One region of the Arthrobacter ginkgonis genome, then DNA from elsewhere that is predicted to be linked to it. Evidence: riboswitches for the same ligand, from Rfam matches in the RefSeq annotation. Region 1 holds a riboswitch; the other holds the start of a gene.
What was found. A riboswitch is a leader RNA that binds a small molecule or an ion and turns the genes downstream of it on or off. The one in region 1 is predicted to bind cyclic di-AMP.
Positions count from the first base shown of each region.

Region 2: linked by a shared signal. The riboswitch ahead of ABD912_RS22485 (M23 family metallopeptidase) and the one ahead of ABD912_RS06620 (C40 family peptidase) in region 1 are both predicted to bind cyclic di-AMP.

Region 1 covers NZ_BAABEO010000009.1:8,049-12,457, forward strand. The annotation lists gene ABD912_RS06615 (hypothetical protein) at 1-298, opposite strand, end outside; gene ABD912_RS06620 (C40 family peptidase) at 953-1,804, opposite strand; cyclic di-AMP (ydaO/yuaA leader) riboswitch at 1,811-1,964, opposite strand; gene ABD912_RS06625 (ArsR/SmtB family transcription factor) at 2,743-3,081, opposite strand; gene ABD912_RS06630 (NADH:flavin oxidoreductase) at 3,261-4,364, shown strand.
Region 2 covers NZ_BAABEO010000035.1:37,823-42,231, forward strand. The annotation lists gene serC (phosphoserine transaminase) at 1-388, opposite strand, end outside; gene ABD912_RS22480 (metal-dependent transcriptional regulator) at 585-1,280, shown strand; cyclic di-AMP (ydaO/yuaA leader) riboswitch at 1,358-1,538, shown strand; gene ABD912_RS22485 (M23 family metallopeptidase) at 1,659-2,681, shown strand; cyclic di-AMP (ydaO/yuaA leader) riboswitch at 2,814-2,962, shown strand; gene ABD912_RS22490 (C40 family peptidase) at 2,969-3,769, shown strand; gene ABD912_RS22495 (HNH endonuclease) at 4,017-4,409, shown strand, end outside.

The sequences.
Region 1 (4,409 bases):
ACGCCGGGTGCTCGCGCACTTCGGAGTAAACCTCAGACGGCAGCCCGATCGTGTATCCGACATCGCGGACCCTGACTCCACCCACCTCAACCACGCGGGAGGTGCTGTTGCTGCCGTCGGTCAGTTGGACGGGGATGCCGCTTCCGAACTGCTCGCCCACCACCACCGCGACATTCTGCGGGGTGATGCCCCGTGCGGTCAGGATTTCCCGGGTATGGGCAACCATCGCATCGTCGAGCACCCCTCCCGGGAAAGGATGGGTGACCCGGCATGTCCCGGTGAGGTCGGCGGCGTACACGGCGGTGACCAGATCGCGGCCGGCCTGTTCCAGGGAATCGACCGGCTTGCGCCCGTCGCACGTATCGCCCTAGTAGTCCCGAAACGCGGAACATCCCGTCACGGCTCCTGCCGCGAACACCATGCCGGCGACGCCGAGTCCGGCCGCCCAGCGCTTGTTCACCAATCGCCTACTCCCCCTTGGACGTATGGTCATTCAACCATTCTCACCGCCCGATGCCATCAGGGGCGCGGGACCGTCCCTCTGTCTCGACAAACCGTCTTGCATCCCTCCGGCTGCGAGACATGACGCCATCGCAAGCGGGCGACGCATTGGCGGATCCCGCAATGCTGCGGAGGACCTCCTCCGGCGGACAGGGCCGAAAGGGTTGGGTCGAAGTCCGGGGAGCTTCGCACCATGGGTCGACGAGTGTGGATACGCACCGACGACTGACAATCGAGTTCCCAGGGGCTGCCCCTGAGCTGGCGGGTGGATGAACCTGACAGCGGGGTGGTCTCTGGCGGTGCCTTGCTGGCCGCATTTCGGGTCGTTTTCCGACATGTGCCATCGGTATGTGAACGGGAAAGGGAGCAGTCCGAGGACTGCTCCCTTTCCCTGCGCCTGAAGGACGTTCGCTTCCTCCGAGGCGCGTCCTTGGGGGCCGAAGCCGGCGTGCTAGCTGGCCAGGGTGTAGTAGGCCATCAGCGGGCCGTAGGGGCTGTCCGCCTCCCGGATCACGGTCCCGACCGACGGGTTCTGGGCCCCGATCATCTTGCCGTCGCCGATGTAGATGCCCACATGGCTTCCGCCGTTCTGGTAGACCAGATCGCCGACCTTCGGGGTGGAGGTGCGAACGAACTTCCCGCTGGTGCGGATCGCGGTCGTGTTGTGCGGGAGGCTGATGCCGGCCTTGCCGTAGACGTACTGGACGAATCCGGAGCAATCCCAGCCCGAGGGCGAGCTCCCGCCCCAGACGTAGGGTGAACCCTTGAAGCCCAACGCCATGCTGGCAATGCGGCTTCCGAAGGCGGTGCTGGCACTGATGGCGGGCGTGGCCGCCTTTTCCTTCGCTGCCGCGGGCTTCGCTGCCGCGGGCTTTGCCGCGGTGGCGGCCTGCGCGGTGCGGGTGGCGCTGGTCATTGCGGCGCCCCGCGCATCGTTCGCGGAGGCCGAGACGGTAGCGGCGACGGCCGCGACGACCGGCTTCGGCGCGGGGGCCGGAGTGGATTTCAGGGCCACGCGATCGATCTCGAACCTCTTGACGGCCGTGTCGGGGACGGCCACCGCCTGGACCGCGACACGCTCGGTGGCGAGGGTGTCGACCGGGGCGCCTGCCGCCTCGCCGACGGCCTGGGTGGACTGGGCGGGAACGCCCAGGGTGAGCACCAGGCCGGAAGCCGCGGCGACCACGGCGGCCTGACGGCCCACCGAGCCGGCGTTGGAGGCGACTGCCTTCGAGATGGTCTCGAGCGGGTTGGTGCGGACGGGCGTCGCACGGTGGCGACCGCGAGCTTGGCGCTTGGACACGATGTTTGAACCTCTCCCAATGCCTGCGGGGTGAGCTGTCGGATTCGGGTGGGAGCCACCCGGTGCCTCGTGCCGGAAGGCCGGCGTGAGGCACTTAACCCCAAGGATCCGTGCGGACCCGAAATGTGGTTCCCCCGCCACTGCCCAGCGGTTTATGCAAAGGGACCTCGGGCGGCGGCAGTGTTCGGCAGGCCGCGCGAGCAGGCCGAACCGTACGGAGGCTCGGCATGGCTTCGAACCTACAGGAAATCGCCTCTAAAGTCACAATTCGGTCACGAAGCGGCAACTTTTTGGTTACCTTCGCGCGTGGGAAGTGGTGCCCGCCGGGTTCCTTATCCCATCTCAGGCCGTCTTTGCGGCGCTCTGCCCCGCGGCTTGCAGGCCGTGAGGGTGGCGGGCACGAGCAGGAGCGTGAGGGCGCGGCGGAGTGAGGGGTCGGCGAGGCGTTGCGTGCGGCGGCCGGATCGACCGACGGTTCCCCGGACACGGCGGCCCGCGAAAGAGGCACCGCAGACCTACCTATCTTTTCCGTGCGCCCGGACACCGGGCATTGCTCCCGGCGGCCTGCGCCGCCGTTACGTTGAGCATGGCGAACCACGCAAGGAATGGCGAGCATCTCGACAATGTGTCTTGAAACCCACCCGTTGTGAGACGGCAGGGGAGCGGGGGAATCGAGTCCCGATGGCCTGTGTGGTCCCGGTCGGCATTTCTACGGCCCTGAGGGGCATCTCTCGGGCGCTGCGGAATCTTGGGGTGGATCGGCCAAGTCAATAGGTTCCGCCGGAATGGCAGAGGGCTCCCGCTGGGTGGCGGGCGACTTGAGACAGGTAGCCGTTCGCCCGGTGGGAACCGAAGCGCCCTGCCGGCGGCCCGTGACCAGCGGATGCGTTCCTAGCGCTTCCTGCCTCCGCGAAGGTGGCTGGCGGGCCGGGGGCCTGTCAGGGCCGCTCGGTGGTGGGGGAGGCTGCGTCGTTGCGGGCGGCCTGGAGGATCGCCTGAAGCAGTCCCGGGAACCGGGCTTTGAGGTCGGTTGCTCGCAGCGAGTTGAGGATCGCGGTGCCCCTGTAGTGCTGTTCGATCACGCCGGCCTCGCGCAGGATCCTGAAGTGGTGCGTGGAGGTGGACTTACTGACCGGCAGCTGAAAGGCGATGCACGCCTGGTCGTCGAGGCCATCGGCGAGCTGGCTGGCGATCCGTCGCCTCACCGGATCGGACAACGCGGACAGCACGGCATCCAGCTGCAACTCGCCCCGGTCGGGGTGGGCGAGGATGCGCACCGGCAATCCGCCTCCTGGTTGCTTGATTGACCCCGCATCCATTGTACGATAAATCTAGTAGTACGACGGATGTCGTACTAGCCTTGAGGGTGGATCCTCGCGGGCGTCGCTGCGACCCTTAGCGGTGGGCCCCTGTGCGGCTTGCCCGTTCTGGCCCACCGACTATGAAGGAGTTCCCCATGCCCGATTTCAGCCCGCTCTGGTCACCCCTTGCGATCGGCTCGACCCAACTGGAGAACCGGGTGGCACTGGCCCCCATGACAAGGATCAGCGCAACCGAGGACGGACACGCCACGGAAAGGATGGCCTCCTACTACGAGGGGTTCGCGCGCGGAGGCTTCGGGCTTCTGATCACCGAGGGGATCTATCCCGACACTGCGCACAGTCAGGGCTACCTGTACCAGCCCGGCATCGCCACCCGGGAGCAGGCTGAATCCTGGGCCAAGGTCGTTGACGGTGTCCACGCGGCAGGCGCACGGATCTTCGCCCAGCTCATGCACGCGGGAGCGCAGGCCCAGGGGAACCGCTTCATGGACTCCTCAGTGGGCCCCTCGGCGGTGGCACCCAAGGGCGAACAGCTGGCCTTCTACCGTGGAGAAGGGCCCTACCCCGTTCCCGCGGAGATCACCCCGGCCCAGATGGGCCAGGTCCGGGAAGGCTTCGTGGCCGCCGCCCTGCACGCCAAGGCGGCCGGTTTCGACGGCGTCGAAATCCATGGCGCCAACGGGTACCTGCTGGATCAGTTCCTGACCGACTACATGAACCAGCGGACCGACGAGTACGGAGGGTCACCCGAAAACAGGGTGCGCTTCCCCGCGGAGATCTGCCGCGCGGTGCGCGAGGCCGTCGGCCCGGACATGACCGTGGGAATCCGCATCTCGCAGTCCAAGGTCAGCGACAACGACCACCGGTGGCGCGGAGGTGCCGAGGAAGCGAAGGTCATCTTCTCCACCCTGGGCGCCACCGGAGTCGACTTCATCCACACCACCGAATACAGGGCAACCGCGCCGGCATTCGAGGACGGCCCGGAGTCCCTCGCCGCGCTGGCCAAGCGGCATTCGGGAGTAGTTGTGATCGCCAACGGCAACCTGGATGCCCCGGAAACCGCGGCCTCGATGTTGCACGATGGCGCCGCGGACGTCATCGCACTGGGCAAGGCGGCCTTGGCCAACCGGAACTGGCCGCACCTGGTCCGAAACAACCTGGACTTCGGCGAGCTGGACCCCACCCTGTTCACCCCCCTGGCGGATGTGAAGGACTGGGAGCTGGACGGGCCCGCGTAAGTCCGCGCCACCACGGCCGGGCCGGGCGGACAACGCCCGGCCCGG
Region 2 (4,409 bases), on a different contig from region 1:
TGCCCGGCTCGGCCTTGATGATGGAGGAGGCGTCCAGGAACGGGGCCTTGTTGGTGGCGGCGGCAAACTTGGAGCCGAACTCGCCGAAGGAGAGGTGCTGGGCCTTGTTCTCGACCAGCCCGAAGGAGGCTATGTCCCAGAACGCGGTGGAGCCGCCGACGCCGAGCACGACCTCGTAGCCCTCCGGGGCCCGGAAGAACTCCAGCAGGCCTTCCTGGACGCTCTTGACCAGGTTCTTCACGGGCGCCTGGCGGTGGGAGGTGCCCAGCAGGGTCGGGCCCGCGGCAACGAGGGCATCGATCTGCTCCTTGCGGACCTTCGAGGGGCCCGCGCCGAAGCGTCCGTCGGCGGGCAGGAGATCGGTGGGAATGGTCGGGAAGGTGCTCATGCTGCTCCTCGTGGATGTTCCGGTGACGTGGGGGCGCGTCGGATCGTGGGGACGGCCCACACCAGCCCTTATCGTCTCGCAAAATGCCGCCGAACGCAGAACCGCACCGCAATTGATTACGGGCACTACAGTTAGGGGAGGCCGCTTACCAGTTGCCGCCCCTTGATTCCCATTGATCCCTACAGGAGTTCCAGCTGTGTCTGATCTGATCGATACCACCGAGATGTACCTGAGGACCATCCTCGAACTCGAGGAGGAGCAGATCACCGCCCTGCGGGCGCGCATTGCCGAACGCCTGGGCCATTCGGGCCCCACCGTGTCCCAGACCGTTGCGCGGATGGAGCGCGACGGACTCTTGGTGGTGACCGAGGACCGCCATTTGGAGCTGACCCCGTCCGGGCGCCAGCTGGCCACCGAGGTGATGCGCAAGCACCGCCTGGCCGAACGCCTGCTGGCCGACGTGATCGGCCTCGACTGGGAATACGTGCACGACGAGGCCTGCCGGTGGGAGCACGTCATGAGCGAGCGCGTCGAGCAGCGCCTGTACGACCTGCTGGGCCGCCCCGCCGACTCGCCGTACGGCAACCCGATCCCCGGCCTCGAGGCCCTGGGCGGGCCCGCCGTCTCCGGCTTCGCGTCCGGCGTGGAGAACCTGGACAAGGCGCTGGCCCGCGGCGTCACCGGACCGGTCGTGGTGGCCCGGTTGGCCGAGACGATCCAGGTCGACCCGGAACTCCTGGCGCAGCTGGACGACGGCGGCATCCGCCCGGGCGCGACGGTCACGCTGGAGCGCGCCGGAGACTACGTGGTGGTCCGGGTCGACGGCATCGAGGGGGCGCTGGAGCTCCCCTCGGAGGTCAGCGTGCATGTCTTCGTGTCACGCGCTGCTTGATAACGGAATTATTACTTTTACAAATCGGCCGCTATCTTAGATAGCGGAGGAGACTCGTTTCCTTCATCCAGTTCGAACGCCTAGCCCTGTCGGCGGACCGGATCCGTTCACGCATGTACGACAGGGGCGGAGGATCCACAAATTCCGGTGCGCGGTATTCCCCGCCGCAGCCTTGGGGTGAAGTCGGGTCCGTCTACGGGCTCGGCCGGGTTGATCTCAGACCCGAATCCGACAGCTAACTTCGCCGGCGCCTGAGAGGTTGTCGACTTGACGGAACAAAAGGTTTCCGGCCGCCGCCGTGCCGCCGGACCGCTGGACGCTGCGCGTCCGGTCCCCGCGCCAGCGGTCCCGAACGCAGCGCCAGCGGCCCGGAATATGGTGCCAGCGGCCCCCGCGGTGATTCCGGCGCGGCCCGGCGCCGCCCCCGCGGCTCCCCCCGCCGCGCCAGCGGCCCCCAACGCAGCGGCTCCCGCCGTTCCGCAGCGCCCGCGCGGCGAGTCCCGCCGCGCCGCGCAGCCGGAGGTCCGGCCCGCGGTGCCCACGATGGACCCGGACGCCGCCGGGTACGTTGGCCGCCGCTTCTCCACCTCCATGCGCTACAGCGTGCGGAATCCGGAGACCCTGCCGGATCCGGCCCTTGAGCTGCCCCAGCTGCCGGAAGCGGACCTCCCGGCCCAGTCCGCCGAGGCGCCCGCCAGCCCGGCCCCCGGCGAGCCCGGCAACGTCATTGCCTTCCCGCAGCGGTTCCAGCGCGACACGCTGGGCCTGAGCCACAAGATCGCCGCCGTGGCCGCCGTCTCCGGCCTGGCGCTGGCCGCCGCCTACCCCGCGCTCGGCGACGCCGCCGAGGATCGGGTGGCGAAGGCTTCCGCCGCCGTGGCGGATGTCACAGTTCCCGCCGCCGACGGATATGCCGTCGAGCGCACCGCCCTGACCAGTACGTTCTCGAAGGACCAGCAGCTCACCGAGCTGATGTCCGCGGCCGGTGGCGACGTCACCAAGGTGGAGACGGCGGGGGTCTTGGCCCAGCCGCTCGCCGATGTGCGGGTCACGTCCCGCTTCGGCGTCCGTCCCGACCCGTGGGGCGGCAGCGGCACCGTGACCCACATCGGGCAGGACTACGGCGTCGAATGCGGCACCGAGGTCAAGGCCGCGGCCGCCGGAACGGTCGTCCAGGCCGGCTGGGCCGGGCACTCCGGCAACCGCGTGGTGATCGACCACGGCAACGGGTTGCAGACCACTTACAACCACAACACCAGTCTCAAAGTTTCGGTGGGCGCAAAAGTGAAGCGTGGCGACGTGGTTTCGCTGAGCGGAACCACGGGCAACTCCACGGGCTGCCACCTGCACTTCGAAGTGCTCATTAATGGCAAAGCGGTGGACCCCGCGGGCTGGCTGTAACCGGAGAAATACCGTTCCGTGACCAGAATGTGACTTTCGGGTGATTTTCCGTTACCGTTGTCCGTGTGCTGGATCGGCAAGGATCCAACACCCTCGGGCGGAGTGCCGAACACTGCCACCGACCGAGGTCCGTTCGCAGAATCGCTTGGCAGTGGCGGGGGACCCACATTTTGGATCCGCAAGGATCCTTGGGGTTAAGTGTCCGGCCCGGAAACGGGTGGATGCCGAGTGACTCCCACTCGAACCCGACAGCTTACCTCGCAGGCATTGGGAGAGGCCTAACTAACGTGTCCAAGAGCCAAGTGCTGGGTCGCCACCGCGCGACTCCCGTCCGCACCAACCCGCTAGAAGCGATTTCCAAGGCCGTTGCGTCCAACGCCGGCTCGGTCGGCCGCCAGGCCGCCGTCATCGCAGCCGCTTCCGGCCTGGTGCTGACCCTGGGCGTTCCGGCCCAGAACACCACCGCCACCCGCGAGGCCTCCGCCGTTCCGGCCGAGGGCCTGAACGCCGAGCGCGTCGCCGTCAAGGCCGTCGCCGTTTCGAAGGACGCGGTCAAGAAGTTTTCGATCGAGCGTGCCGAGCTGACCTCCAAGCCTGCTCCGGCCCCGGTCGTCGCCGCCGTCGCGAACACCGTTTCCAGCAGCAACGCCTCCAGCAACGCGCTGGCCCCGACCACCCGCACCAGCGCGGGGGCCACCACCTCCGTCGCCTCGGCCAAGGTTTCCGCCTCCGTGGACACCTCCAAGCTGGGCGGCATCGCGGCCACCGCCGCCAAGTACGTTGGCGTTCCCTACGTCTGGGGCGGCGCCAGCACCTCCGGCTGGGACTGCTCCGGCTTCGTGAAGTACGTCTACGCCCAGCACGGCATCAACGTCGCCCGCGGCACCTCCGCCCTGCTGGCCTCCGGCCAGTTCGTGCGCACCAGCAGCCCGAAGCCGGGCGACCTGGTGTTCCAGAACGGTGGAGGCCACGTCGGCATCTACCTCGGCGGCGGCAAGATGGTCGGCGCCCAGAACCCGACCGTGGACACCATCATCCACGACGTCACCCGCAACCCGCTGTACGGGTACTACACCCTGCGCGGCTAGCACCACCCGCCTTGAGGCAGGATCCCCCTTTTGGGCGGGTCCTGCCTTCTTGCGTTTCCGGGGCCGGGGACAACGCCACATCCGGGCGAAATCCGGGTGAAGATTCCCCGATGCGCGTCCTGGAACCCTCCGGCAGGTGGCGCGAATCGCCGAGGGGACTAGGCTAGGATTCGATAGCCCATGCTGGATGCCGCGAGCGATGCGTCACCAAAGGGCCCGCGGCCCGTCAGGACAACGAGGAACGCTGATGCGAACCCTGGTACTGAATGCTGGATACGAACCGCTTGCGGTCGTCACCTTCCGCCGCGCCCTGCTGCTGGTACTGACCGGCAAGGCCAGCGTGCTGGCCGAGGAGGGCGAGCCCGTGGTTGGCCCGCGCGAGGTGCTGGGCCGTCCGTCAGTGATCCTGCTGCACCGCTACATCAAGGTCCCGTACCGCGAGGCGGCGAACGTCACACGGCGCGGGGTGCTGCGCCGGGACGGACACAGCTGTGGGTACTGCGGGCGCCACGCCTCCACCGTGGACCACATCCAGCCGCGCTCGTCCGGGGGCCAAGACACATGGGAGAATCTGGTGGCCTGCTGCCTCACCTGCAACAACGCCAAGGGCAACAAGACCCTGCGCCAGCTGGGCTGGACG